DNA from 3 places in the Oceanobacillus sp. NCCP-135 genome. Region 3 is predicted to be linked to each of the others. Evidence: predicted binding sites of a transcription regulator. Region 3 holds the regulator's gene; each other region holds the start of a gene.
The links. The regulator CtsR, encoded in region 3, represses protease genes until heat stress. The targets are predictions, from matches to a motif close to ATGGTCAATAAAGGTCAAACA.
Positions count from the first base shown of each region.

Region 1: clpP (ATP-dependent Clp endopeptidase proteolytic subunit ClpP) is a predicted target of CtsR. The motif match lies at 3,701-3,721, and genes of this name have one in related genera.
Region 2: AC6HVZ_RS11305 (ATP-dependent Clp protease ATP-binding subunit) is a predicted target of CtsR. The motif match lies at 6,900-6,920, and genes of this name have one in related genera.

Region 1 covers NZ_BAAKSZ010000006.1:399-10,859, reverse strand. Annotated here, with positions in the region: gene rapZ (RNase adapter RapZ) at 1-468, shown strand, start outside; gene AC6HVZ_RS05890 (gluconeogenesis factor YvcK family protein) at 471-1,433, shown strand; gene whiA (DNA-binding protein WhiA) at 1,624-2,574, shown strand; gene AC6HVZ_RS05880 (HPr family phosphocarrier protein) at 2,750-3,004, shown strand; gene clpP (ATP-dependent Clp endopeptidase proteolytic subunit ClpP) at 3,042-3,632, opposite strand; tRNA gene AC6HVZ_RS05870 (tRNA-Arg) at 3,845-3,920, opposite strand; gene AC6HVZ_RS05865 (shikimate kinase) at 4,058-4,591, opposite strand; gene aroD (type I 3-dehydroquinate dehydratase) at 4,712-5,476, shown strand; gene AC6HVZ_RS05855 (DUF2207 domain-containing protein) at 5,627-7,495, shown strand; gene menA (1,4-dihydroxy-2-naphthoate octaprenyltransferase) at 7,544-8,461, opposite strand; gene AC6HVZ_RS05845 (hypothetical protein) at 8,726-9,040, shown strand; gene AC6HVZ_RS05840 (DNA-binding protein) at 9,195-9,503, opposite strand; gene AC6HVZ_RS05835 (fumarylacetoacetate hydrolase family protein) at 9,632-10,461, shown strand, end outside.
Region 2 covers NZ_BAAKSZ010000014.1:36,242-46,702, reverse strand. Annotated here, with positions in the region: gene AC6HVZ_RS11335 (MFS transporter) at 1-1,131, opposite strand, end outside; gene AC6HVZ_RS11340 (hypothetical protein) at 1-42, shown strand, start outside; gene AC6HVZ_RS11330 (OsmC family protein) at 1,270-1,662, shown strand; gene AC6HVZ_RS11325 (YfkD family protein) at 1,742-2,542, shown strand; gene AC6HVZ_RS11320 (Na+/H+ antiporter family protein) at 2,801-4,111, shown strand; gene pdaA (delta-lactam-biosynthetic de-N-acetylase) at 4,164-4,958, shown strand; gene mbcS (acyl-CoA synthetase MbcS) at 5,104-6,684, shown strand; gene AC6HVZ_RS11305 (ATP-dependent Clp protease ATP-binding subunit) at 7,000-9,144, shown strand; gene AC6HVZ_RS11300 (hypothetical protein) at 9,576-9,884, opposite strand; gene AC6HVZ_RS11295 (ComEC/Rec2 family competence protein) at 10,145-10,461, shown strand, end outside.
Region 3 covers NZ_BAAKSZ010000018.1:70,885-81,345, reverse strand. Annotated here, with positions in the region: rRNA gene rrf (5S ribosomal RNA) at 72-187, shown strand; gene AC6HVZ_RS13365 (MgtC/SapB family protein) at 569-1,267, shown strand; gene AC6HVZ_RS13360 (CtsR family transcriptional regulator) at 1,991-2,458, shown strand; gene mcsA (protein-arginine kinase activator protein McsA) at 2,474-3,022, shown strand; gene mcsB (protein-arginine kinase McsB) at 3,019-4,083, shown strand; gene clpC (ATP-dependent protease ATP-binding subunit ClpC) at 4,101-6,527, shown strand; gene radA (DNA repair protein RadA) at 6,735-8,108, shown strand; gene AC6HVZ_RS13335 (PIN/TRAM domain-containing protein) at 8,286-9,380, shown strand; gene gltX (glutamate--tRNA ligase) at 9,508-10,461, shown strand, end outside.

The sequences.
Region 1 (10,461 bases), on a different contig from region 3:
GCGCAACGCATTATTGACACCACCAGCTTAAAACCGAAGGAATTACGTGAAAAAATATTGAAGATTTATACCGAGGAAAAACAGGAAATTTTTTCCGTGCATATGGTTTCATTTGGCTTCAAATATGGCTTGCCAATAGATGCAGATTTGGTATTTGACGTTCGTTTTTTGCCAAACCCTCATTATGTTACACATTTACAGCCGTTAACTGGCTTAAATAAAGACGTAGCTTCTTATGTTTTTAAATGGTCTGATACTGAAAAGTTTAATGAAAAAGTACTTGACCTATTACAATTTATGCTCCCGCAATATAAAAAAGAGGGCAAATCACAGCTAGTAGTAGCAATTGGATGTACAGGTGGTCAGCATCGTTCAGTAGCACTTGCCGAGTATTTTGGAAAACAATTATCAACTGGTTATACAACCCATATTACACATCGTGATATTGATAAAAGAAAGGGACATTAATTATGAATCAAGAAAAGCAGCCACGTGTCGTCGTTATCGGCGGTGGAACCGGAATGCCAGTTCTTTTACGGGGGTTAAAAAACCTGCCAATTCATTTAACGGCACTAGTGACCGTGGCTGATGATGGTGGAAGTACTGGAAGACTCAGGAGTGAAATGGCAATACCTGCACCAGGAGATATTCGTAATGTGATTGCAGCACTATCTGATGCAGAGCCGATGCTGATCGAGCTTTTTCAACATCGTTTTGCTGTTGGTAATGGGTTATCAGGGCATTCATTGGGGAATCTATTGCTTGCAGCCATGACATCGATTACGGGTGATTTTTATACAGGCATCAAAGAAATTTCACGTGTATTAAATGTAAAGGGGAAAATATACCCCATATCAAATGAGAATATGTCATTACATGCAAAAATGGTGGATGGAACCATTAGATCTGGTGAATCCAATATCCCACTTTCGAATAAACAAATAGAGCGTGTATTCCTAAGTCCGCAGCCAGTTTCGCCTTTGCCAAATGCTGTCAGGGCGATTGAAAAAGCCGATTTAATTGTCGTAGCTCCAGGAAGCTTATATACAAGTATATTACCAAATCTTATTATACCTAAAATAGATGTTGCTATTAAGGAATCCAAAGGCAAGGTCATTTATGTTTGTAATGTAATGACACAAGCAGGAGAAACAACCGGTTATACAGCCTCAGATCATGTTAAAGCGATTAGTCATCATATTGGCGATGGCTGTATTGACGGTATCGTTGTGCATAATGAGCCAATTAAAAAATCATTACGAGCAGTATATGCAGAAGAAAATGCGGAGCCGGTAATTTATGATACAGAACGCTTATTGGAAATGGAACTCGAAATTATTGAAGGAGATATAATCGATCACTCACAATCCACAATAAGGCATGACACGAATAAAATTGCCAAATTACTTTATTCCCTTTTGAAAACTAATTAAAGATGTTTACGTTCCGTGAATGGTAAGAAAGTAGAAACGAAATCGGCTCTTTTGCCGATTTCTTCCAGTCTAACCTCTGACCTCTAGAAAGACGCTTTAGCGTTTTTCTTAAAGATTGAGTTTAAGTTTCCTCGTTCCATAGAAAAGATTGGTTAGTTTAACGAAAAATACAGTAAAGGAGGGAAAATGAATGTCCTTTGCTTCAGAAATAAAAAAGGAATTAACGGGGATTGAATTAGATGATTGCTGTATAGAAGCTGAAATAGCTGCATTAATTAGAATGAATGGAGCTATTTCCTTATCAAAACAGGATTATGTATTGGATGTCCAGACAGAAAATGCAGCCATTGCACGTAGAATTTATACATTGATCAAATCGATTTATCCTTTTCCAGTTGATTTGCTTGTCCGTAAGAAAATGAAATTGAAGAAAAATAATGTGTATATTGTTCGATTGAAAGAAGATGTCGGTAATCTTTTATCTAAATTGGATATTTTAGAAGAACCCTATAAATTTAATCGAACAATTTCTCAGAAGTATGTAGCAAAAAAATGCTGTAATAAATCATACTTACGTGGAGCATTTTTAGCTGGTGGATCGATTAATAATCCGGAAACCTCATCCTATCATTTAGAAATTTCCAACTATTACCATGAACATAATAAAGAATTATGTGATTTATTAAATAAGTTTGAGCTTCGTGCACGCACTTTAGAACGTAAAAATGGGTACATTGTCTATATAAAAGAAGCGGAAAAAATTACTGAATTTCTTAGCATCATAGGTGCACATAATGCGTTATTTAAATTTGAAGATGTACGAATTATTCGGGACATGCGTAATTCTGTTAATCGACTGGTGAATTGTGAAACTGCAAATTTAAATAAAACAATTGGAGCTGCTTTTCGCCAAATTGAAAATATCAATTTGATTGAGCAAACAGTTGGGCTTGATCAGCTTCCGGAAAAATTGCAGGAAATAGCAAAGTTACGTGTACAGCATCAGGATGTTTCTTTAAAAGAGTTAGGGGAATTGGTATCCAGTGGGAAGATTTCCAAATCCGGTGTGAATCACCGACTGAAAAAGATAGATGATTTTGCTGAAAAAATCAAACGTCGTGGTGCATTACAAGAGAAGTAATATATTGTAAAATTATTTATTTCGAACTAGATCCATGATATAATAATTATGTGAATTAATGAACTATTTTTATGATAGATTATTTCGGCAGCAATAGCTGAACTTAGAAACAGGTATTGTTGTCGATCATACTAGTGAATGGTAGCGTTTACTTAAATTGGGGAGGATGAATGATTTGGTTGAAAAGTCCGTCAAAATTGAACTAGATACAGGGTTACAAGCTAGACCAGCAGCACAATTTGTTCAGGAGGCAAATCGCTATTCCGCACATTTATTTCTTGAAAAAGATGGGAAAAGAGTCAATGCAAAAAGTATTATGGGATTAATGAGTTTGGCGATAACTCGGGGAGAAGTTGTTACATTAATTGCGGAAGGTCCAGATGAAGAAGTAGCAATAAATCACTTAACTACATTTGTTTCAAAACCATAATAAACTCCCTTTCATTTCTTATGAAAGGGAGTTTATTTTATTTATTAGAATTTCTTTCAAGGATTCTATCAATTATTCCGTATTCAACAGATTTTTCAGCAGTCATGAAGTTATCACGTTCTGTATCACGTTCAATGACTTCCATTGGTTGACCTGTTCGTTCAGAAAGGATCTGATTCATTTTTTTCTTTATTTCAATAATCCGTCGAGTATGGATTTCAATATCGGTTGCTTGTCCTTGGGCTCCACCTAATGGCTGATGAATCATCACCTCACTATTTGGTAGTGCGAAACGTTTTCCCTTTTCTCCAGCAGCTAGCAAAAACGCTCCCATAGATGCTGCCATCCCAGTACAAATGGTTGATACATCAGCTTTAATAAACTGCATTGTGTCAAAAATAGCCATGCCAGCAGTAATGGATCCACCTGGTGAGTTGATGTACAATGATATATCTTTTTCCGGATCTTCTGCTTCAAGGAATAATAACTGTGCAACAATTGAGTTTGCTACATTATCGTCAATCGCACTTCCCAGCATAATGATGCGGTCTTTCAGTAAACGTGAGTAAATGTCATAGGCGCGCTCTCCACGGTTTGTCTGTTCAATAACTGTGGGTATTAAATTCATGTTTAAAATTCCTCCTTTATTTCAATACGTTCATCCATATGTATTGGATCTATTTTTATCATAACTAAAAGGTCAATGAAGGTCAAACGAAAACGTTCGGCAAATTTTTTAGTTAAAACATACTACTTATTTTTCCCATTTACAGGAAAAATAAACCTAAAAAAAAGACAGGGGATAAACTTTTCGCTAGTTACCCTGCCTTGTTGTTTGAGCGCGCCCAGAGGGATTCGAACCCCCGACAAACCTGGTACCGGAAACCAGTGCTCTATCCAACTGAGCTATGGGCGCATTTTATAATTATTTTAATCACAAAGGCTATTATAACGCTTAGACAGCATTTATACAAGTCTTTTTAAAAAATAAGCTAGCTGTTGTTTAGGGAAAAAACAAGGGAAAATTCCCCCTTGCTTTCTACTACGAGTAATCTACTGATTAAGTTCCCACTTCTTTTGCAAGGCATCAGCAATGGAATCTGCTAATTCCTCGGGCTTTACATTATCTGTTTGAACTTTTAAGTGATGCGCTTTATAAATAGGTTGTCTATGATAATAAAGTTCCTTTATTTCTTCGATCGTTTTTCCTTGTAAGACCGGACGACTTTCAATTAGTAAATCGATTCTTTCTTTCCAAGCATCCCAGGATAAATCCAAAAAAACCACAATACATTCTGTTATGCAGATATCACGAATCTCCGGTTGTAAAAACGCTCCTCCACCAACAGAAATGACTTTATGCTTTTGCTTGGAAAAGTGTTCGATCATCTCTTTCTCTTTTTTGCGAAAGACCTTTTCTCCATATTTTTTAAAAATAGCTGATGTTGGCATAGTATATTCTTTTTCGATTTCTTCATCAATATCAATAAATTTTCTGTTCATTTTTTTTGCAAGGCACGTGCCGATTGTGGTTTTTCCCACACCCATAAAACCAATTAAGACAATGCTTTTCTTTTCATTCATCATTTTATTTATCCTCTTTTCGATCTAGTAATAAGAATTAGTATAAGCCTATTTTTTTCTTTTTGGAAGATGGAAAGTATAATAGTATAAAAGAAATACTACCTGTAAAGGAGGGTTACTGCAATGAACATGATTCAGGTGAAAAATATTAAAATAGGCGATGGAACTCCAAAGGTTATTGTTCCGTTAATGGGAAGAAACGAAATAGAGTTAATGAACGAAATCGAGGAAATAAAAACAGTAAAGCCAGATATTGTCGAGTGGCGTGCAGATGTTTTTGATGATGTAAAGAATTTGGAAGCAACCAAAAGACTACTTTTAAAAATAAGTAATCAGCTAGAAGAAATTCCAATTCTTTTCACGTTCAGAAGCCATAGAGAGGGCGGAAATAAACAGATCACAGATCAGTATTATTATGAGCTGCTTTCAACTGCCATACAATCAAATTTACTGGATCTTGTGGATATCGAACTGTATTCGCAGAAGGAAAATTTAAAAAGTCTAATGCAACTAGCAAAGGACAATAATGTTTATGTCATTATGTCTAATCATGACTTTGAGAAAACACCGCCAAAAGAAGACATTGTTGAAAGACTGAAGAAAATGCAAAATTTAGGAGCACATATTCCAAAAATCGCTGTAATGCCAAGAAATGCAGAAGATGTTCTTACATTATTAGCGGCTACGGACATTATGCGTACCAACTACGCAAATCGCCCGATTATAACAATGGCAATGGGAGACTTGGGTGTTATCAGTCGAATTGCTGGAGAAATCTTTGGTTCTGCAGCAACATTTGGGATCGGGAAAGAAGCATCTGCACCGGGTCAAATAGCTGTTGAAGATTTAAGAAATGTACTGGAGATTTTACATAAAGCACAGTCTTAAGCTGAGAGGGTTTCTCAGCTTTTGTTTTAGTAAGTGAAGAAGGAGAAGAGACAGTCGAATTCCCCCTCATTGCAGTTTCTTTGTCTTTTAGCTTAGATTGTGAAACTATTATGTACTTTTAGCCGTACTACATGTAGGAGGTCTGTAACCATGAAAAAATTTCTAACCGCAATTATATTGCTATTTTTATTATTCGTTATAACATCCTGTTCAGAAGAGGATTCATTTTCAATCGATAATGTAACCATTGATGCTCGTATTGCTGAGGATGGAGTTATCCATGTTCGGGAGCTTTTTACATATACGTTTAATGGTTCATTTGAAGGAATGACCCGTTCGATTGAATCAGATGTGTCTAATTTTAATGCATATCTTACAAAAGATAATGATCCAACTACTTCAACAGAAAGTCTTGACTCTCTGCAGGTCGAGGAAGAAGATGGAGCATTCAAGATTTTTTCTGATTCAACCGATGAAACGAAGCAGGTATTGTATAGCTATCAGGTGAAAGGCTCTGTGAATAAATACGCAGACATCGCAGAGCTGGAGTACTCCTTTTTTGATGATTCCAATGAAACGGATTTAAATAATGTGGAAATTTCCATCCATTCACCGGCGCAAAATGTAACGGATCAAACACATTATTTTTTGCATGAAGCTGAAACTGGAAAAATTACGGCAATAAAAAACGGTATTCAATATACAAATACAGTGTTGAATGCTGATGAAACCTCCATGATTCGTTATATCTTTCCGGCAGAACAACTCGATGCTATGGAGCTGGATAAGGATAAGATGATGGAAGAAGAGATTTTAGCGGAAGAACGTGAGTTGGCTGAGCGGGGAGAAAACCTTGAGGCGAATATGGAAAAAGTTGTGCCGATCCTGAGCTTGTTAATTGGAGCAGTTATAGCGGTTGCAATATTTTTACTTATTATCCATCCCAATCGCTATCGTGGTGATAAGAGTATAGATGGATTGCTGAGAACACTTGAAAAGGCAGATCCATTATTAGTTAAATATCTGAATGGGTATTTACAATTACCGTCTGAAAGTTTTATCGCTGGATTATTTTCTTTAAAACAGCGTGGGGTCATAAGCCTCGAAGAAGTCCCTTCAAAAATAAAAGAAGAAGATAGTACATTCCGTTTTACCTGGATTCAAGCAGATGCCGAGATGGATATGGCTGACACTTATTTGAGAAATTGGTTATTTACAGAAAAGGATAAACAAGGAGAATATTTTCTGTTGGAGACTCTTCTTGATAATGAAGAAGAATCGGATGAAGTAAAACGAGAGAAAGCAGAAGAATTTCAAGGTAATTTTGATAAATGGTCTGGATTGGTGTTGGAACGAGAAGGTTTTCAGGATCTGCGTAATCCGTTTAAAGGATTCCCGTTCTTTTCCATTCCGCTGGTAATTAGCTCGTTTGGCCTATTTTACTATTTTACAACAATTGATATACTCATCCCAACAGAACAATGGGTATTGCCTGCAATAGTTGGGGTGTTAGCTGTTGTCAGTTTACTGTTTAACAGAAATAAATTTGTGCTCACAGGCTACTATTTTATAACTTTGGTGATAGCAGCCATTGGATTCACTTTAACAAATGCAGTTATTCTAACATTGATTTTCTATTTCCTGTCACTTATGGCTCTATTGATAGTGCCTGCATATTATTGGAAGAAAGATATAAGAAGATTGAAATATGCCATTAAAACGGGGCAGGCTTCATTCAAAAATAAACGCTATCCAATTGGTTCTGATCCAAATAAAATAGAGCGTAGACTGGAGTATGCAATTATTTTAGGTGCTGGAGAAAGCTACGGGGAAGAGTGTGGGAAAGTGAATGAAGTTGCTCAATTAAAAGCATATTATCCATTATTAAATAATCCTGTTTATGCAACAACGGCTTTTAGTACAAGTAATCTTGCCCTGTATACTGTTGCGGTTCAAAGCTCCAACAGTACGACTACTACTACTTCTTCGACTGGTGGTGGGGGAGCAGGTGCATTTTAAAAAACGAAAAATGGGAAAAGTATTTTAAACCCTTTTTTCGTTTTCCTTTTACAGCCCAAGCAACATGCCGATGAGAAATAAGAAACTAAGCAACCAGTGATGCTGTGCAGCTAATTTCATTGCAGCAATTTCCTCTGTCCGTTTTGCGTTTTTGCGAAATGACCAACGAAGTCGAATGGCCAATGGAAAAGCGATTAAAGTAAGTCCTGTTGTCCATGGGGTAACTTGGAAAACCATCAGTAATAGAATAGATAAATAGGTAAGGCTTAGCAGCAATGTCAGAACCTGAACTGCTTTTACTTTTCCCATCTTCATTACGATAGTACTTCGAAATTCCCGGTCTTTTTCAATATCCCGTAAGTTGTTTGTGAAAATCATAGTGGCGATTGCTAAAGCGAATGGGGTTGCTACCGCAAGAATCTGACCATTAAATGAATGACCTTGGATAATGTAAGCAAGGCTTGCCGGAACAAAACCTAAGAAGATGGCTGCCACAATTTCCCCTAAACCGATGGAGGAAAAGGAATGCCTGCCTGCAGAATAAGCAAACCCGGCTGTAATTCCTGCTATTCCGATTAAAATGATCCAGGGACTGCTATTTAGTGCTAACCATAAGCCCATTAGAATTGCTAGCAATAATAGTGAGCCAGCAACGTAAGGAATGAGATGGTGTGCAGGTCCCGACCCTGTTTCCAGTCTAGTTGCCCATTTTTCCTGATCCTGACCGCTTAGAAAATCAACGTAATCATTGAGCATATTGGTTGCAGCTTGAATCAGTAATGTGGCCATCAGCATGGCTAAAAAGATATCAAAACGAATAGGGCCAATATATGCAGCAAGTACGGTTCCGGCTAGAATAGGGCTAATCGTACCTGTAAATGTTAAGGGGCGTGTAAGATGCAACCAAGAAAACCGATAATAAAACTTGTTATCGCTTAAATTATCAGCATAATGCGTTTTTTTCACATGAAATACCCCCTTTATCCTTATTACTCTAAGCATACAATGTTAACAAACATTGAAACGTGATATATATCACAGGAATAAGGGGAAATAAATGTAAATGTTCACAAAAATGTATTAAATTATTTTCCGGAAAATTGATCTGCATCAATTATTTTTTCTGATAAATCCGTCATAATGGAAGTAGGTGGATATATATCAGATCCATCTTCATCAAACATATGAATGCTTTATTTCACAAGGTTGTATCTGATGAGGAGAGGTGGTATGAAGAAAGTAAATATTATTATTACTTCAGTTGTTCTGATGCTTGTACTGGCACTGGCAGTATTGGGGTTTAAAAACTCTGATTACAGATTAAAAACTTTGGAAGAGATCCTCGTTGTTAATCCTGAAAACATCACAAAAGTAATGTTAAGTAATCCCATTAAGAAAGACAGGTATAAAAGTACAAGGAACAAAGATAAAACTGAATCTTTTATCAATCATCTTGATCAGGTGAATTTCAGGAGACTCTCAGGGGATCAATCCACATACATGCCAATGCAGGCAAGTATGATTAATTTATATGAAGGTGACTAGGTGGATTTCATCGTGCCATATGAAACTGAGGCAATGATCAGCCATAAGGTTTATATAATAAAAAATGGTAGGGTGGAGAATACTTTTATAATAGATTTTTACAATTCAATAAAATAATAGCAGTGCCAGAGCATTGTTCGCTGTTGTTTTATCCCTAATCACCCATTTTTAGCAACCACTCACGCAGTTTCGCTTTAGGAAAATATGTTTTTCCATTTAACTTTATATGAGGGACATTTGGATACTCACTTATTAATGCACTGGCATCTTCTTTGGAAACACCCAGAAAATGATGTACATCCTTTTCCTTAATTAACTCATGCTCATCGTCTTCATTGAATAAATTATTTATCAGGTCCTTACCATCCGCATTTTTAAAATTTTTGAGCCCCTCACCTATGAAATATCCCGCTGCTGCAATTCCGAATGCGATTGCTATGTAACCTATAGAATAAAATTCCAATTTAATCCCCCCTGAAGCCTTTTTAATAATAGTTTAAACTATTACGCAAATCCACGCAATTAATTGTATTAAATGTGATGAGCATTATATAATGAAAGCATTAGAATTATATTAAATGAGGTGTACGTATGAAACTGGTAAGCTACAAATGGAGGAATAGCCCGGGAGAGTACAGAATTGGCTGTATGTTCAACGAGAAGGTAATGGATTTACAGGAAGCCTATCGTAAATTGTTGCTTTCAAAACAGGAAAAAGACTTAATCAACGCAATTGATCATATTTTTCCAGCAAGTCCAGGAACTTTTTATTCTATCGGTACAAGTGTAATCAATAAGGCAAAAGAAGCCTATGACTACATAAAGGAAAACAATGAGAAGGGTGTTTTTTTTACTAAGGAAGAGATTATTTTAGATACACCAAACCCCAATCCTTCAAAAGTAATTTGTGTGGGGAAAAATTATGCTGATCATGTGGCAGAAATGGCTAGTGATATCCCGGAATTTCCGGTGCTATTTGCTAAATTTAACAATGCCATTATTGGTCCGGCAGATGCGATTGAAAAATCTTCTTTTACGGAAAAGCTGGACTATGAGGTTGAATTGGCTGTGGTAATTGGCAAAGAAGCTTCACATGTCAGGAAAGAGGATGCCCCACATTATATTGCAGGTTACACTATCGGAAATGATATCTCAGCACGTGACCTGCAAAAACGCACACCACAATGGCTGCAGGGGAAAACATTGGATCGCAGCACACCAATTGGTCCATGGGTTGTTACGACAGATGAAATTGAGGAACCTGCTAGCCTTTCCATTCGTTCCTATGTAAATGGGGAAGAGCGGCAATCGTCGAATACAAGTCATTTAATTTTCGATATTCCGTATCTGATTGAATTCATTTCCAATTTAATCACATTGAAGCCAGGAGATATTATATTAACAGGCACCCCTGATGGCGT
Region 2 (10,461 bases), on a different contig from region 3:
AAAGATAGCGCCCACGATAACTACCAGCACTGCAACGATTAAATAGAAAAATGATATCCCGGGAAATGCTTCTATATAGATTCCGCCTAAAAATGGCCCGCTAATACTTCCAATGCTGAAGGTGATCCCAACCATCAAATTGCCTGCAGGAAGTAAATTGCTAGGGAGTAAATCGGTCATGTAGGATATACCGAGAGAAAACAGTGACCCGACAAACATCCCGGCTAAAGTAAACAGGATAAATAATGCAAGCACAGAGATCTCAAATATTGCTGCCAAAATAAAACAGCCTATTCCGGCAGTTAATACAAAAAGTAAAATAGGCTTCCGACCAACCCTATCACTTAATATCCCGAGCGGCAATTGGGTAATTAGACTGCCTGCCGCAAAACAGGGGATAATTAATGATAAAATACCAACATCATGTCCGATTCTCAACCCGTAAATAGGGAAAATACTATGTAAGGATGCTTCTAAAAATCCATAACCGAAGCCTGGAAGGAGAGCAACCCAAGCAATTTTACCTGTTTGTACAAATCTCCCTATAGAGCTTGATGCATGAATGGTATCCATTTCCTGCTGGGGCCATTTATTTCGTACAAATAGCATGGTCGACCATACGAGCATACTGAGAATGGCAGACAACAAGAAGGGGAGGGCTTCGTTTATAGATAAAAGTCTGGTCATTAATGGTCCTAGTGCAAATCCCAACCCGAAAAATAATCCATAATAAGCAATACTTCTGCCCCTTGTTTCTTTTGTCGCTGTTGTAGTAATCCAGGTTTGCGTACCGAAATGCAGCATTTGATCCCCGATTCCGATCATCATTCTCAGGATAAACCAAAACCAAAGCGCTTCCCAAAATGGAAATAAAGCCAAAGAGATAAAGACAAGCAATCCTCCAGTGACAATAATTGGTTTAAAGCCAAACTTCTGCATTGGTTTTTCCATAAATGGTGAAGCAAGAAGTACTCCAATATACAATCCGGTTGCATGAAGACCATTTACAGATGAAGAAATGCCATTTTGCTCTAAAATAATTGCCAGTAAGGGTAAAAGCATACCTTGGGAGAAACCTGAAATTGTTACAAGTGCTATTAAAATCCAAAACCTTGTTTTAACAGAAACCATTTTATTCCCTCATTTGTGTTATTCTATAACTAAATGTAAGTCTTTTTATATTATAGGTCAATTATACAAAAAGTAGATTAACTAAATTCAATATAGGTAATAGTAAAAGTAGTAAATTAAAAAATGGAGGGGTTAATCATGGAATTTCACTTAAAAGAAAACGGGATGCGTATTGATCTGGACTATGGGGAATTATCGATTTCCGGAAATGAAGATCATGGATACCGTCCTTTTCAGCTAATGGTAGCATCGATAGCGGGATGTAGCGGGTCTGTTTTTCGGAAAATACTGGAAAAACAACGTACAGAAGTTGCGGATCTTATTATATATGCAGATGTGGAGCGAAATGCTGAAGAAGCAAATCGAATCGAACGCATTTCTTTAAAATATGTGATTAAAGGCTATCATCTGGATCCGGAAAAATTATCTAAGAACCTAGAAATATCCAGACGTAACTGTTCGATGATTCGTTCAGTTGAAGATAGTATCAAAATTGAGGAAAGCATTGAAACAATTGAATTAAGTATGTAAATAAATACACCTTAGAAAAATACAGGTATAAAATTCTTGTGTCCGAAAAAACTATGGAAAAAGGAAAGGAATGGGACACATGAATAATAGAAGAATCTATAGCATAGCATTTATGGTATTAGTGTTTATTTTCTTATTTCCGATAAATGGCCTCAGCGAAGAAAAGGAAAAGCCTAAGGGCGAATATGAAATCCCGAGCCATGTATTGACAATATCCAAAGAAAATACGTATCCAAACTCAACAGAGGATCAAGAGGTTATTGAACCAAGTGAAACAACAAAGGAACTAATGGAATCAATGGATACGCCGATTGATAATCCCGATTTAATTAAACTTTTAAATGAAACATCCATCAAGCCATCACCCATCGCATTTGGTTACAGGGGGATGGTGTACATTGGGCGCTGGCCGCTAAATTATAAATCTGATGAAACAACAATTAACTGGGAATATCAGCAAATCAATCTAAATGAACTGAATAATTTGGGTGGAGAAAGCAATCAGGAAATGAATTACAATCAACAAGAAGAAAAGGAAATCAGAGGTGCACTTACGAATAAAATAAATAATCCTGATGACATTAAAAAAATGATGTTGTTAAAATCAAAAACTAAAACCGATTTGCCTCTCTCGTATCAAACAGTAATCGGAAAAAATACAAAAAAAGATAATTCATATAATGTTCCAGCAAAAAAAACCGCTACCTTACAAGCGTTTGCCCCAGCAGTGAATGAAAAAGGTCAGGTTACTTTTGGAGAGGTGTACATCCAATTAAAAGGCTCTAAAAAGTCAATTGTTATTAAAAATGTAACAAAGCAAGGAATTGGAGCCTGGATTCCCATACAGGATCATGTATCCTTTTCGTTTAATCTAAAATAAAAGTGGTTCAATCACATTTTGTGGGGAAAGTTGGATCAGTTGGTTTATTCGGAACCGGTACAATGTGTATTTAAAGAAACAAACCTATTAATTTTCCAGTACTTTGTGAAAGATCCATAAAAGTGAAAACCCTGTTTGTACCGGCAGGGTTTTATTTTTATTTAAAAAAGGGTTGATTTTTACACTTTAATACTTTATCATAGTAAAGTATTAAAGTTAATAATAATAATTAATAGATATAGAGAGGGGAAAATGAGAATGGAATGGGTCGTTGTTATATCCGTATTAGTTATGACAATTCTTAGTTTATTACGAGTGAATGTTATCATTGCAATTATTGCTGCAGCACTTACTGCTGGTTTATTGGCAGGACTTTCATTAGTGGATTCCATTGATATGTTGGTTGCAGGTATGGGAGGTCAGGCGAATACAGCGTTAAGCTATATTTTGCTTGGTGCTTTTGCCGTATCAATTAGCTATACGGGAATTACCACAATTCTAGTAAACTATTTAATTCGTGTACTGACAGGAAAGAAAACAATGATGCTATTGGCAATTGCCGGTGTGGCATCTTTATCACAGAATCTGGTACCTGTGCATATTGCATTTATACCAATTTTAATTCCGCCATTATTAAAGCTTTTTGATAACATGCGTATGGATCGCCGGGCTGTTGCAACAGCATTGACATTTGGTTTAAAAGCGCCGTATGTAATGATTCCAGCAGGTTTTGGACTTATTTTTCACAAAACAATTGTGTTAGGTATGGAGGAAAACGGTGCAGCAATAACTACAGGAGAAACTGCTTTGGCAATGTTAATTCCTGGTTCAGGAATGATTGTAGGATTATTTATTGCTATATTTATCACGTATAGAAAGGATCGGGATGCTGTTTCCGGAGCAGGTGGCACTGAAGCAGCAATAATTCCATCTCAAACAGGAGAAGTTACATTTAATAAAAAGCATATGCTGACAATTGTTGCAATTGCAGCGGCACTGATAGTCCAAATAATTACTGGAAATCTAATCGCAGGTGCCCTGACAGGACTCGTAATCATGTTCCTGTTCCTCGTCGTTCCGTTTAAAAAAGGGGACAACATCGTTTCTGAAGGCATCGGAATGATGGGAACAATTGCGTTTGTAATGCTTGTTGCATCTGGATTTGGAAATATTTTAAAAGAAACTGGAGCAGTTCAAGCACTTGTGGAAGTATCTTCAGGAATATTGGGAGATAATCAAGCAATTATTGCATTTATCTTACTACTAGTTGGGTTAATCGTTACGTTAGGGATTGGATCTTCGTTTGGTACTATCCCGATTATTGCAGCCCTATTTGTCCCTATTTGCTTAGCTGCAGGATTTTCTCCATTAGCAACTGCTGCATTAATTGGTACATCAGGGGCATTGGGAGATGCCGGATCTCCAGCATCTGATAGTACACTTGGGCCAACATCTGGCCTGAATGCTGATGGAAAACATAATCACATTTGGGATACATGTGTTCCAACATTTATCCATTATAATATTCCATTATTTATCTTTGGATGGATTGCTGCGATTATTTTATAATCCGAATAAATTCGGCTTGTTTAGGAAAAGGTAAGAAAAAAGGTGGGGTGTTATGCTGACAAGAATTGTAGCTTTACCAATCATCGCTTTTCTTATCTTTTTTATTGGCATTACAGATTCTGAGGCTTCCGGAGGTTATGGCTGGGGATATAAGAAAAATGCGGATCATCAAATTCCAGATGTAGGTAAGTACCGGGAACTATTGGATACGTATGGTGCCTATTATGCTGATTTTTCAGGTGAAAGAAATATTTATTTAACCTTTGATAATGGCTATGAACAAGGATATACTGCAGATATTCTGGATGTCTTAAAAAAAGAGGAGGTGCCAGCAACCTTTTTTGTAACAGGTCATTATGTCGATAGTGAACCTGACCTTGTACGAAGAATGGCAGATGAAGGGCATATTATTGGAAATCATTCCTATCATCATCCTGATTTTTCGATACTTTCAAAGGATGCCATGCAAAAAGAGTTAGAAACATTGGAAGAAGCAGTGGCAGAGGTATCAAGCCAAAAGGAAATGAAATACTTAAGACCACCTAGAGGGATTTTTAATGAGCAAACATTGAAATGGGCGAATGACCTGGGACTCATTCACATATTTTGGTCATTGGCTTTTATTGACTGGGAAACAAGTAAACAAAAAGGCTGGGAGTACGCATTTGATCAAATTATGGCACAGGTTCATCCAGGGGCAATTGTATTGCTTCACACCGTATCATCAGATAATGCAGAAGCACTGCAGAACCTAATTACTGAATTGAAAAAACAAGGATATAGCTTTAAGAGTTTAGATGACCTTGTCTTAAAAGACACATTGCCAGAAGGAATATATGGATTTTAATGAAAATGAGAGGTTTACTCAGTATGCGCATTGCAGCCTGGGTCAGCCTCTTTTTGTCAGTTTACATACATTGAATGATTTTTATTTAAAACTTTCTTAATCTTTGCTATAATAAATTAATACACTAGCTATAGGGGATGATGTGATGAATAGAGAGGATTTAATTGCACCGAAGGATTATAATATTGCAATGGAAATGGAACGTTACGCATTAGATTCTTCGAGAAAAGCATTGATTTGGCAAAATGAAGCCGGGGATACGAAGGAAATTACATATGAACAATTATTGAATAATGTCAATAGGATCGGGAACGCTTTCCTGGAAAATGGTTTAAAAAGAGGCGATAAAATACTCGTCATGATACCAAGATTGATCGATGTGTATGAGGTGTATCTGGCCGCATTAAAAACGGGAATTATTATTATACCAAGCTCGGAAATGCTGAAAACAAGGGATTTGCAGTACCGGGTAACACATGGTGAAGTCAGTGGTATTGTTAGTTATTTCCCTTTTGTGGATCAATATAAGGAAATTAAAGAGTATGATCAATTAAGGAAATTTGTAGTTGGCGAGCCTGCAGATGGCTGGCTATTTCTTGATCGTTTGCAAGAGAATGCGTCAGAAGAGCTGCAGGTGGTTGCAACAACACGGGACGATATTGCATTTTTGCCATATACATCCGGTACTACCGGAAATCCAAAGGGTGTTGTACATACACATGGCTGGGGCTTTGCCCATTTACAGACAGCACCTGAAAATTGGTTATGCATCAATGAAGGGGATAAAGTCTGGGCAACAGCTGGGCCTGGCTGGCAGAAATGGATTTGGAGTCCATTCCTATCTGTTCTTGGTACAGGTGCAACCGGATTTATTTATGACGGGAAGTTTGATCCGAAAACCTATTTAAGCCTCCTACAAAATTATGAAATTAATGTATTATGCTGTACACCAACAGAATATCGGATTATGGCAAAGGTGGATAATTTGGATGATTATCAGCTGCCAGCCCTTCATAGTGCCGTTTCTGCAGGGGAACCATTGAATGTAGAGGTTATCGATACATTCCGCAAGTATTTCGATATTACTGTACGTGATGGCTATGGTCAAACTGAGAATACATTATTGCTTGGGATCATGAAAGGGATGAAGGTAAAGCCTGGTTCCATGGGGAAACCAACGCCAGGAAATGAAGTGGAGATTATCGATGAATCAGGAAAGCCAGTGGCTGTAAATGAAGTAGGCGATATTGCACTTAAACTTGACAGTCCAGCATTGTTCAAAGCGTATTATAAAGACATAGAGCGAACGAAAATGTCCCAGCGAGGCGATTACTATGTAACAGGTGATCAGGCATATAAGGATGAAGATGGTTACTTCTGGTTTGAAGGTCGTAGTGATGATATCATTATCAGTTCCGGATATACGATCGGACCATTTGAAGTAGAAGATGCTTTGGTCAAACATCCCTATGTTCAAGAATGTGCCGTTGTCGCAAGTCCAGATGAAGTGCGTGGCAGTATTGTAAAAGCATTTATTGTAGCTCGTGATGGTGTAGATACTACAAATCCCGATTTGGTCAAGGAACTGCAGGATCATGTCAAAAAATTAACGGCACCATATAAATACCCAAGGAAAATTGAGTTTTTGGAGGAGCTTCCGAAAACGACGTCCGGAAAGATCAGGCGTGTGGAACTGCGTAATAAGGAAAAGTTGGCTGCTAAATAAAATTATAAACAGATGAGAGTCTAAGTGACTTTCAACTGTTTTTTTTATGCGTAATCTGACTGAATGCTGAAGTTCACAATGAATAAGCTGAAGTTCACAATGAATAAGCTGAAGTTCACAATGAATAAGCCGAAGTTCACAATGAATAAGCCGAAGTTCACAATTCCCCACATAAAAAATAAACTTTTTTTAAAATTTTTAGCCCAAAACACTTGAAAGTCAAAAAAGGTCAGAGTATAATAAAGTCATAAGGTCAAAGATAGTCAAAGTCAAACATTGATTAATATAATTGAAAAATTCAAGGAGGAATGGAAAATGCAATGTCAACATTGTAAAGTAAATCCAGCCAATATTAATATGGCAATGCAAATGAATAATGAGAAGATTCAAATGCATCTTTGTAATGATTGCTTTCGGGAAATCCAAGGTAAAATGATGAATTCAAATGACTTTTTCTCAAATTCACCATTCGGAAATGCTAATGAAGCATTCGCAAATAACTTTTTTGAAGGTAACGGATCCAATAAAGCAACAACCAAGACAAAACAAAAACAAGGGAACAATGGAAATGGTTTGATCGACCAATTAGCAAAAAATGTTACTGGTGCTGCAAGAGCAGGATTAATCGATCCTGTAATTGGCCGTGATCACGAAGTAAAACGTGTTATTGAAACATTAAATAGAAGAAACAAAAACAATCCGGTATTAATTGGTGAACCTGGTGTTGGTAAAACGGCAATTGCGGAAGGACTAGCTGTTAAAATAACGGAAGGCGATGTTCCGACAAAACTGATGAACAAAGAACTATATCTCCTGGATGTCGCATCATTAGTGGCGAACACAGGCATTCGCGGACAATTTGAAGAACGAATGAAACAATTGATTCAAGAATTGCAGGAGCGTCAGGATGTTATTCTATTTGTGGACGAGATCCATCTGTTGGTTGGTGCCGGAACTGCAGAAAGCTCACAGATGGATGCAGGAAACATTTTAAAACCAGCCCTCGCACGTGGCGAATTGCAATTAATTGGTGCAACAACATTGAAAGAATACCGTCAAATTGAAAAGGACGCTGCCCTTGAAAGACGTTTGCAGCCAATTCACGTAAAAGAGCCATCTGCTGAAGAAGCTATTCAAATTTTAAATGGTATAAAGGATCGTTATGAAAAATTCCATGAGGTACGATACTCTGATGAGGCAATTCGAGCTTTTGTAACACTTTCAAGTCGCTATATCCAGGATAGATTCCTGCCGGATAAAGCAATTGATCTGATGGATGAAGTTGGCTCACGCTTGAATTTAGCCAATGCAGTCAAAGATTCAAATTCCATTAATCAGCGACTGGAAGAAATTATTAAGGATAAAGAGGCAGCTGCGGAAAAAGAGGATTATGAAAAAGCTGCAAATCTTCGCTATCAGGAGATCCAGCTGCAAAAACAATTGGAAGCAGCAAAAGGGGAAGAACAGGTGATTGATGTGGATATTTCTGACATTCAATTGCTTGTAGAAGAAAAAACCGGTATTCCAGTAACAAAACTTCAAACAGATGAACAGCAAAAAATGAAAAATATCACTGAAAGTTTAAGTGCAAAAGTAATCGGCCAGGATCAGGCGGTTGATAAAGTTGCAAAAGCAATCCGTCGCAGCCGTGCAGGATTAAAATCAAAATACCGTCCAATTGGTTCCTTCCTATTTGTTGGACCAACCGGTGTTGGTAAAACAGAGTTAACGAAAGCACTTGCGGAAGAGTTATTTGGCTCTCGTGAATCAATGATTCGTTTGGATATGAGTGAATATATGGAAAAACATGCAGTGTCCAAAATAATTGGTTCTCCTCCTGGATATGTTGGTCATGAGGAAGCAGGTCAGTTAACAGAGCGTGTACGCCATAACCCATACTCAATTATTCTGCTTGATGAAATTGAAAAAGCACATCCGGATGTACAAAACATGTTCCTGCAAATTATGGAGGATGGACATCTGACAGACTCTCATGGGCGAACAGTAAGCTTTAAGGAAACGGTGATTATCATGACAAGTAATGCCGGTACAGGTGTAAAACCAATAAATGTTGGATTTAACAGTGAAACACATGAATCTGTAACAACACTGGAAAACCTTGCAGCCTATTTCAAACCGGAATTCCTAAATCGTTTTGATTCAATCATTAATTTCAATGAGCTGACTGAGGAAAACCTACTTGAAATCGTAGACCTTATGCTTGAAGAATTACAAAACACAATTGAAGAAAATAATATTAACATTACCATTTCAGATGCAGCAAAGGATGAATTAGTGCGACTTGGCTATGATAAGCGTTTTGGTGCAAGACCTTTACGCAGAGTCATCCAGGATAAAATCGAGGATCAGCTTACTGACTTGATTTTAGAAGAAGAAGACGAAGTGGAAAATGTTCATGTAGATGTTGTAGAAGATAAAATTGTTGTTCAAAAATTATAAAATATAATATAAGATGAAACCCGCTGGCAAATGTGCTCAGCGGGTTTTTCTAATGGCTACTGAATGTGCAGCTGTCATCTAGCGTAAAAAACTTTATTGTTTTTTATGTTTTTATAGTGGGTTTGTATTGTGCTCACCAAAAATGATTTGAGAGCAAAACCTGTTAAAGCAGAATAACAGGCATCGATCAAAACCTTTTTTTCTCTATCAAGTACGGTATAAACAACAAAAACATTATTGATATAGATCCAATAATACCCATTAAATTAAAACCGGGATATACTACAATATCTACAGCCTTTTCATGTGGTCTCACAGAAAGGGTATTTTTTGAATTAAGAAACACGAACATACGATTGATTTTAAATGGTTTCATTTCTGCAAGTCAGACTCTAGCTTTAAGTACCCATATTACTTCATAATGGAATTCACTATCTGTCATTATTGACCTCATCAACTAACTTATCGAATTCCTTTTCATCCCCACTGTAATATAATAAATCTTGATACCGATTTTTTCTTGCGTCCCTCAATTGTTCTAAAATATCTTTGTTTAAAAATATCGCCTTTATCATTCGCTTTTTTTGCGTCCCAGTAAAGTCGCTGAAATATAAATTACCATTAGATTCCGAAAGTGAAAGATTATATGTCTTCCCTTCTGTTGTAAAAGTGTACATGTTTTCGTCCGTTTGTAAGGCTTCATACATAGCACCGTCATCATTCTTTACGTGTATCTTCATGAAGGGTAGCCTCCTTTACTAATGAAATTTATATGAGAAAGATAATTCAAAATGTATTTTTAAACTTCTTTAATTTAAATTCTAAATGAAATCTTTGCGAAATACTACTGTACACTTTAAAGATCCCTTATTATAAGATCCTGTTCAGGTTACCCTCGAACTCATCCCATCTCACTCACATTTTACCAATTGCTTTATAAATATTTAACAAAAAAAGTGCAAAACTAAGGGGAACTTCTAACATACAAAGGATGTTTTCCATGTGTAAGAATAAACAGCTGATCATTATTATTATGATCCTTTCCATATTTACTACTGCACCAGCATACAGTTACAGTGAGGCTTTACCGGAAATGCATGTGCATTTTATCGACGTTGGACAGGGTGACAGCATTCTTATTCAAACACCAAAGAAGACGATCCTTATTGATGGTGGCCCACCTGAAGCGGGAAAAAAGGTAGTTTCTTTCCTGAAAAGTAAGCAAATAGAAACAATTGATCTCCTCATTGCTACACATCCGGATATTGATCATATTGGCGGGCTACCACTGGTCATGAAGTCGGTTAAGATTAAACA
Region 3 (10,461 bases):
TATAAACTAAAAACACTTGCATTTTTTAAGTGAAATGCATATAATATATCTTGTCCTTGTTTTTAGGAATGTCTGGCAGCAATAGCGAAGAGGTCACACCTGTTCCCATCCCGAACACAGAAGTTAAGCTCTCCAGCGCCGATGGTAGTTGGGGCTTTGCCCCTGCAAGAGTAGGACGCCGCCAGGCTTAAAACTTAATTGAAAAAGGCTAAGAAGCATATATTGCTTCTTAGCCTTTTTCTATTTCTACCAAAGTTTAAAAGGAATTACCAAACCATTCACGATCCAATTGAAATAAATTTAAATTTATCTATTATTGGTATTTTTCATTTATTTCATCACCGCATTAAACTTATATAGTTACCTTTTGATATTTTACAGGTGAAATCCTGCTATTTAAGTTTAAAGTTGTGAGGTGGATGCAGTACATAGGATAAAAAACTTATATCATTTATAATTAAAAAGGTATTTCATATATATAAATAGAGTAGTGAAATCACTTTTACTATAATTTTTTTTGAATCTGCTGTAATATAGGAAAATATAGACTAAAAAGGAGGTGTGGGAAATGGGTGCTTTTTTTGATCAATTCATTGGGGATGATTTTTTTATAATTATGACTCGTGTGCTGATTGCTCTAATCTTATCAGGATTAATTGGCTTTGAACGTGAATTAAAAAATCACTCAGCTGGTTTTCGTACACACATTCTTGTTGGTGTTGGAGCTTGCTTAATGATACTGATGTCATTATATGGATTTGAGACATTTATTGAAACATATGATAATGTTCGTTTTGATCCTGCTAGAATACCATCATATGTAATTAGTGGGATAGGCTTTCTTGGTGCTGGTACGATCATTGTTTACGGTGGAACAATTCGTGGCTTGACTACCGCTGCTTCTATCTGGACCGTTGCTGGAATTGGATTAGTTGTTGGTGCAGGAATGTATGCAGCAGCAGTTTTTACAACATTAGTCATCTTGCTAAGCTTAATTTTTCTTAATAATTTTGAAAAACTGTTTACCAGGGGGAGAATTACGAACAATGTAATAGAAATTGTTGCATTACCAGAGCTGAAAATTAATAATATAGTAGCAATTTTTGAAGCGTATCATTTAACTATAAAAAAAGTCGAAATTATAAAAGTAGAAAATAACGTACGAAATATTTTTATTAAAATTGAGCGAAAGAAAGATTTGGATCGTGTATCTTTGTTTGGGGAAATTTCTAGAATTGATCATGTAAAGAATATTTCCGAATTATAACTGTGTGAAAAACCGTATGAAAAGCTTGGCTTATCATCAGGCTTTCTTCCTCCCTAGGAAACTTCAACATTCAAATGCGATGGATAACTTAGGTTCTTGATTAGCTACTTCCAGCTTCAGATCCAGCGCTAAAGCGACTAGCAGATCTTTTGGTAGGGCAAGTAACCGCAGTCTTAGACTTCACAATCCTCCACTATGATATAGAAGGCTTGCTGATCGGCAAACAGTGGCTTAGTCGCACTAATATCCTTGTGGTGAAAGTCAACATCGGCTCGTACCTCACCGTGATTCCTTTTAAATGAACTTGCTTTCGTCCTTAAAGGGGAAAGTTTAGTAAATTTTATCACGCATTAACGGGCTGTAATACCCCCACCTCCAAGCGTGAGAAATCCCAAACGTGAAGGTGGGGGAGGAAGGGAAACCCTCACTGAATGAAGTTTCACTTTATACTCTGGAGTGCATCTCATTGCGAGTCTTTTGGTGGGACGAACATAATGCAGTTCCGGATTGCTCCAATTCGTACGTTGCTAAACCGGTGCTCTTATGCTATTGTCCATCAAATCTATAAAGTTAGATTTTTACCATGTTTTTTTTTTCTATTTTTTGTCTAAAATATATTTATCTGACCAACTTGTTTGCATCTTACATAAATTGAAGTATAATAAAAATAAAGTCAAAGATAGTCAAAGTCAAAGGCTTATAACATAAAGGGGAGGTGACTCCTTGAGTAATATTTCAGATGTAATTGAAAAATATTTAAAAAAGATTTTACAAGCTAAAGGTCAAAATGTAATCGAAATTAAGCGTAGTGAAATAGCTGATCAATTTCAGTGTGTTCCCTCACAAATTAATTATGTGATTAACACAAGGTTTACTGTGGAAAAGGGGTATATAGTAGAAAGCAAACGTGGTGGTGGTGGGTATATTCGAATCATGCGTGTCATATATCAGGATAAATCTGAGCTCATTGATGAGATTATCCGAATGGTAAACCCTAAAGTGACCCAGCAAGCATCCATTGATGTACTTGAGCGGCTTTTGGAAGAAGAAATTATTACCGAACGAGAAGCGAAGATAATTCTAAGTGCAATTGGCAGGAATACGTTAGCGTTTCAGCTTCCACTCCGTGATGAGGTTCGTGCACGCATATTAACAGCGATGCTAACAGCCCTAAAATATCTAAACAAATAAAGGGGGTAAAACAAAATGAAATGTCAAGAATGCCAAGAGCGGCCAGCTACACTTCATTTTACCCAAGTAATTAATGGTAACAAAGCGGAAGTTCATGTTTGTGAGGTTTGTGCAAAGGAAAAAGGCTATATGATGTATCCGGAGGAAGGATACTCTCTTCATAATTTGCTCTCAGGACTATTTAGCTTTGATTCTGCAAAAGTGGGAAGTCATCATGATAATACATTTAAACAAGTACATGAGCTTCAATGTCCAAAATGCGAAATGACATTTTCAGAATTTAAACGGGTTGGTAAATTTGGTTGTGCTTCTTGTTATGAAACATTTTCCGAACGACTTGATCCGATATTTCGCCGAGTACATTCGGGAAATACCAAACATTTTGGTAAAATTCCTAAACGTAAAGGCGGAATTTTGCATGAAAGGAAACAACTGGAAGATTACAAAGTTCAGTTGCAACGTTTAATTGAATCGGAAGCCTTTGAAAAAGCAGCACAGGTAAGAGATAAAATAAAGGAATTGGAAAATCGAAAGGGAGATTTGGAAGCGGGTGATAATTCATGACATTACAGCACTTTATGAATGAAGCGATAAGTCCATGGATGCGTGAGGAAGGACCAGACAGTGATATTGTTTTAAGTAGTCGAATACGTCTTGCCAGGAACTTCTCGGAGGTTTCTTATCCGATATTGGCTGATCTGGAAAAACTGGAAGAAATTCGTGCCTTTTTTAAGAAAGAATATGAACATCGGTCATTCCATGATTATAAGGATTTTGCATTTATTCCCATTAGTGAATTAACGACAGTTGAAAAACGAGTTTTAGTTGAGAAGCACTTGATCAGTCCGCATTTAGCGAAGCATGCACAAGCGGCAGCAACACTGATATCAAAAAATGAACAGGTGTCTGTCATGATTAATGAGGAGGACCATATTCGTATTCAACTATATTTTCCTGGATTTCAATTAAGTAAGGCATTAAAAAAAGCATTTGAGTTTGATGATTGGTTAGAGGAGAAAATTAATTATGCTTTTGATGAAACAAGAGGATATTTAACGAGTTGTCCAACGAATGTTGGTACAGGCATGCGCGCCTCGGTTATGATGCATCTCCCAGCACTTGCAATGACGAAACAAATCAATCGAATGATTCCTGCTATTAACCAATTAGGACTTGTTGTTCGTGGTATTTATGGAGAAGGTAGCGAAGCATTGGGTAGTATTTTTCAAATCTCAAATCAAATTACACTTGGAAAGTCTGAAGAGGATATAATAGACGATTTAGAAAGTGTTGTTAGACAATTAATTGGTCATGAAAGAAAAGCACGAACTTATTTAATGGAGCAATCGAGTACAACGTTAGAGGATCGAATTTTTCGTTCCTATGGTGTTTTGGAATATAGCCGGATCATTGAATCAAAAGAAGCTGCGAGGTGTTTATCCAATGTCCGGTTAGGAATTGATCTGGGACTCATTAAAAATACTTCTCGAAATATACTTAATGAACTGATGGTTCTTACACAGCCAGGATTCTTGCAGCAATATGCAAAGAAAACATTAACAGCAAACGAACGCGATATGCTTCGTGCGACTTTAATACGGGAACGATTACAATTGGAGAAATAGATAGGAGGAAATTCTTTATGATGTTTGGACGTTTTACAGAAAGAGCACAAAAGGTGTTGGCATTATCACAAGAGGAAGCAGTCCGATTAGGCCATAATAATATTGGTACGGAGCATATTCTATTGGGACTTGTACGTGAGGGAGAAGGAATTGCTGCCAAAGCATTGCAGTCTTTAGGTCTTGAGGTACCAAAAATCCAAGAGGAAGTTGAGAAACTTATCGGTGTAGGTAAACAGCCAATGCAATCCATTCATTATACACCGCGTGCTAAGAAGGTGGTTGAATTATCCCAGGATGAAGCAAGAAAGCTTGGCCACTCTTATGTTGGTACAGAGCATATTTTACTCGGGTTAATTCGTGAGGGCGAAGGTGTTGCTGCACGTGTCTTAAATAATCTTGGAGTTAGTTTAAATAAAGCCAGACAGCAGGTGCTGCAACTTTTAGGCAGTAATGAATCACAGGCTGGCAGGCAGGGTCGTGGACAACAGACAAGTGCAAATACACCGACACTTGATTCTTTGGCAAGAGATTTAACTGTCAGTGCAAAAGAAGGAAATATCGATCCAGTTATTGGCCGCAGTAAGGAAATTGAACGGGTTATTCAAGTGTTAAGTAGACGCAGAAAGAATAACCCAGTTTTAATTGGGGAGCCAGGTGTTGGTAAAACAGCTGTTGCAGAAGGATTGGCGCAGCAAATTATTAATAACGAGGTTCCGGAAACATTACGAGATAAACGTGTGATGACACTTGATATGGGAACAGTAGTTGCAGGCACTAAATACCGCGGGGAATTTGAAGACCGCCTCAAAAAAGTGATGGAGGAAATTCGCCAGGCGGGTAATATTATTCTGTTTATTGATGAATTGCATACATTAATTGGTGCCGGTGGTGCAGAAGGAGCGATTGATGCATCAAATATTTTAAAACCATCTCTTTCCCGTGGTGAGTTGCAATGTATCGGGGCAACTACATTAGATGAATATCGTAAATATATTGAAAAGGATGCAGCACTCGAACGCAGATTTCAGCCAATTCAAGTAGATGAACCAACACTGGAGGAAACGATCCAAATTCTAAATGGTTTGCGTGATCGTTATGAGGCACATCATCGTGTAACAATTACAGACGATGCTATTGAAGCGGCAACTAATCTTTCCAACCGCTATATTACAGATCGTTTTCTGCCAGATAAAGCAATTGATCTCATTGATGAAGCAGGGTCAAAGGTTCGCTTGCGTTCCTACACTGTTCCACCAAACCTGAAAGAACTGGAACAAAAACTGGAAGAAGTGCGTAAAGAAAAAGATGCAGCAGTACAAAGTCAGGAATTTGAAAAAGCAGCTTCTTTGCGTGATTCGGAGCAGCGTCTGCGTGAGGAATTAGAAGAAACAAAAAATGATTGGAAGGAAAAGCAGGGTCAAACGGATTCAGAAGTAACGGTGGAGGATATTGCCAGTGTTGTTTCTATTTGGACCGGGGTACCAGTCTCCAAGCTTACAAAGGATGAAAGTGATCGGTTGTTAAACATGGAAGAGACTTTGCATCATCGGCTAATTGGTCAGGAAGAGGCTGTTAATGCAGTATCTAAGGCGATTCGTAGAGCCCGCGCTGGATTAAAGGATCCTAAGCGTCCAATCGGCTCTTTCATTTTCCTTGGTCCAACAGGTGTCGGTAAAACAGAGCTTGCCCGTGCGCTGGCAGAAGTAATGTTTGGTGATGAGGATGCCATGATCCGGATTGATATGTCTGAATATATGGAGAAGCATGCTACATCGCGCCTTGTTGGTTCACCTCCAGGTTATGTGGGATATGAAGAAGGTGGCCAGCTTACGGAAAAGGTACGCACAAAGCCTTATTCGGTTGTATTACTTGACGAAGTTGAAAAAGCACATCCAGAAGTATTTAATATTTTGCTGCAAGTATTGGAGGATGGCAGGTTAACAGACTCCAAAGGTCGTGTGGTAGATTTCCGAAATACCGTAATGATCATGACATCAAACGTTGGAGCAAGTGAGTTAAAACGTAATAAATTCGTTGGGTTCAATCTTGATGAAGAAGGTCAGGAATATAGTGACATGAAGAAAAAAGTGATGGATGAACTGAAAAAGGCATTCCGTCCGGAGTTTTTAAACCGGATTGATGAGACAATTGTTTTCCATTCACTTGAGAAGAAACATATGAAGGATATTGTTGTTCTGATGATTGAACAGTTAAAACGCAGATTAAGGGATCAGGAAATCGAATTATCATTAACCGACAAAGCCATTGAAAAGATTGCGAATGAAGGATTTGATCCGGAATACGGGGCACGCCCATTAAGAAGATCCATTCAGAAAAATATAGAAGATTTATTGTCAGAGGAAATGCTTAAAGAGACCATTGCAAAAGGCCAAAAAGTAAAAGTTGGGCTTAATAATAAGGGAGAGTTTATTGTACTTTCATAGAAAAGTGGATATTACTGAATATTTCTGCTTAAAAGCTAGAAGAGACCAATCTTCTAGCTTTTTTCAAAAAATTTAAAAACCCCTTATCATGGCAATATGTAATTGTGGCATGAATATGGAAATATTTTAAGCAAATTGATAGAGTCCTGTAACTTTTAACGCTTCAAAATCGTATATAATAGAGATATAAAGAAGGGATAGAGAAATGTGGCAAAACGTAAAACGAAGTATGTGTGCCAAGAATGTGGATACGAATCTGCTAAATGGATGGGAAAATGTCCGGGCTGCAATCAATGGAATACATTAGTCGAAGAAATCGAAGCATTGAATGTACGGAACAAGCATACATTTAATGTGGGTTCAAAATCAGCCGGAAAGCCGGAAAAAATCACATCCATTGAATCACAGAAAGAACCACGTGTAACGACCTCGATGAAGGAGTTTAATCGTGTACTTGGTGGTGGAATTGTCCCTGGGTCACTCGTTTTAATTGGTGGAGATCCCGGTATTGGTAAATCAACCTTACTCCTGCAAATATCCTCCCAATTAGCTGAAAAACAACTGCCAGTTCTGTATATTTCAGGGGAGGAATCTACCCGTCAAACAAAGCTTAGAGCAGATAGGCTTGGGGTAAAAGCTGATTTATTATATGTTTTGTCGGAAACCAATTTATTCGATATTGCCAAGCAAATTGAAGAAGTTCGACCATCATTTGTTGTCATTGATTCGATTCAGACCATTTTTCGTGAGGAGGTTTCCAGTGCTCCAGGAAGTGTGTCACAGGTTAGGGAATGTACGAGTGAACTGATGAAAATAGCCAAAACAAATGGAATTCCGATCTTCATTGTGGGTCATGTAACGAAAGAGGGAGCGATTGCTGGTCCGAGACTTCTAGAGCATATGGTGGATGCGGTGCTCTATTTCGAAGGGGAAAGACATCATACTTATCGTATTCTACGTGGTGTAAAGAACCGGTTTGGCAGCACGAACGAAATGGGTATTTTCGAAATGAAGGAAGAGGGACTTCGTGAAGTATTGAACCCTTCCGAGATATTTTTAGAGGAACGCTCACAGGGGGCTGCAGGCTCTACTGTTGTTGCATCAATGGAAGGTACAAGGCCTGTGCTTGTAGAGATTCAAGCATTAATTTCACCATCCAGCTTCGGGAATCCGCGGAGGATGGCTACAGGGATTGATGCGAATCGTGTGCCATTACTAATGGCAGTGCTGGAAAAAAGGGTAGGATTAATGCTACAAAATCAGGATGCTTACATTAAGGTTGCGGGTGGTGTGAAGCTTGATGAACCAGCAATTGATTTAGCGATAGCCGTAAGCATTGCTTCAAGCTTTCGTAATCAGCCAACGAAGCCTGATGATATTTTCGTAGGTGAAGTGGGTTTAACGGGGGAGATCAGACGGGTATCCCGGATTGAACAACGTGTACAGGAAGCAGCTAAGCTTGGATTTAAACGGGTTATTTGTCCAGAGAAAAACTTGGATGGCTGGCAGGTTCCGAAAAGCATTCAGGTTATCGGTGTGAATACAGTACAGGAAGCATTGGATGCAGGGCTAAAAAGATAATAAATCGGGCAGCTTTATTTGATATTCAAAAACGATTATGGTAGAATGATATGTTTTACGAATTGAATGTTTCCTGTAGCTATGCTATGCTTTATTTGAAATCATAGTCTATTTCTTATTTTTATGGGATTATTTTTGGTTTTAAAAGGTAATAATAAAGGTTAGGAGGTGACAGTGGTGCTAAAAAAGATTGTACATTTATTTTTTCTTATTTTGGGTGGTACCATTGGGTATTTATATGTACCAGATATTATAAATTTATTAGATTTTACTGATGCAAAATGGGTAGCATCCCCGTATTTAGGCTTATTAATTGGGGTAATTATATTTTTTATTTTTACTTATTGGCTGGCAGATTATATTGTTGGATTCTTACGATGGGTGGAAGAAGCACTTATAAGATTACCAGCTATGGATTTATTCTTTGGGAGTATCGGTTTAATTGTTGGACTAGTAATCGCCTATTTTATTAATATGCCACTGCAGGATATTAATATCGAAATTGTTTCACAGCTATTACCACTTTTTATTATGATTTTATTAGGTTACTTTGGATTTCAAGTTGGTTTTAGACGTAGAGAAGAATTCAGTAATTTTTTAAATATAAATAAAAAGGACCGGGATAAACGAAAAGTTGCAGCAGAAGATCCGGAACAAAGCCAACCGAAGGCGAAAATATTGGATACGAGTGTTATTATTGATGGACGAATTGCGGATATATGCCAGACTAATTTTCTGGAAGGAACACTGGTTATTCCGCAGTTTGTCTTAGGAGAATTGCAGCATATTGCTGATTCATCAGATGCTTTAAAACGTAATAGAGGTCGCCGGGGACTGGATGTGCTAAATCGTATTCAGAAGGAACTACCTGTTAAAGTAGAAATTTACGAAGGCGATTTTGAGGAAATTCATGAAGTTGATAGTAAGCTGATTAAATTAGCCAAAGTAATTAATGGTATTGTTGTTACGAATGATTTTAATTTAAATAAGGTTTGTGATCTGCAAGGGGTCAGTGTGTTGAACATTAATGATCTGGCAAACGCAGTAAAACCTGTTGTTTTACCCGGAGAAGAATTAATGGTACAGGTAATCAAGGATGGAAAAGAGCATAATCAGGGTATTGCTTATTTAGATGATGGTACAATGATTGTGGTAGAAGAAGGCAGAGATTATATCGGCAAAACAATTGAAGTGTTAATTACGAGTGTATTGCAAACCTCGGCAGGCAGAATGATTTTCGCAAAACCAAAATTACTTGAAAAAGCACAATAAAAAGGGTATAACTTATAGAGGATATAGTAAAAAGTGATAACGAAATAAGTTATCACTTTTTGTTACATGAGGGATAAAAGAAAAAACACTGAATAGATATGTTAAAAGCTAGAGAGGAGCTCATATTATGACGAAAGAAGTCCGTGTAAGATATGCACCTAGCCCAACAGGTCATTTGCACATTGGGAACGCAAGGACGGCATTATTTAATTATTTATATGCAAAGCATTTCGATGGTAAATTTATTATTCGTATTGAGGATACCGATGACAAACGAAATGTGGAAGGCGGCGAAGAAAGTCAGCTTACATTTTTAAACTGGCTTGGTATCGAGTGGGATGAAGGTGCAGATGTTGGTGGACAGTATGGTCCGTATCGCCAAACAGAACGGCTTGAAATCTACAATAAGTATGTTGAAGAATTGCTTGAAAGAAATCTTGCCTACAAATGCTATGTGACAGAAGAGGAATTAGAAGCAGAACGCGAGGAGCAGCGTGCGAACGGACAAGTTCCAAAATATTCGGGAGCCCATCGTAATCTGACTTCTGAACAAATCGCTGCATTCGAAGCAGAAGGACGTAAACCTAGTATTCGCTTACGTGTCCCTGAAAATCATACCTATACATTTGATGATCTGGTACGTGGGAAAATCAGCTTTGAATCAAGTGACTTTGGCGACTGGGTGATTGTAAAGAAAAACGGTATCCCGACCTATAATTTTGCAGTGGCGATTGATGATCATATGATGCAAATCAGTCATGTTCTGCGTGGAGAAGAGCATATTTCAAATACACCAAAACAAATGATGGTCTATAATGCATTTGACTGGGAAGTACCTACCTTTGGTCATATGACATTAATTTTAAATGAAGAACGCAAGAAACTAAGTAAGCGTGATCAGCATATTTTACAATTTATTGAGCAATATCGTAACTTAGGTTATCTACCTGAGGCGCTATTTAATTTTATTACGTTACTTGGCTGGTCTCCAGTTGGGGAAGAAGAAATCTTTGATAAAAAGACATTAATTGAGATATTTGATCCTGAACGTCTTTCAACTTCAGCGGCAATTTTTGATCGC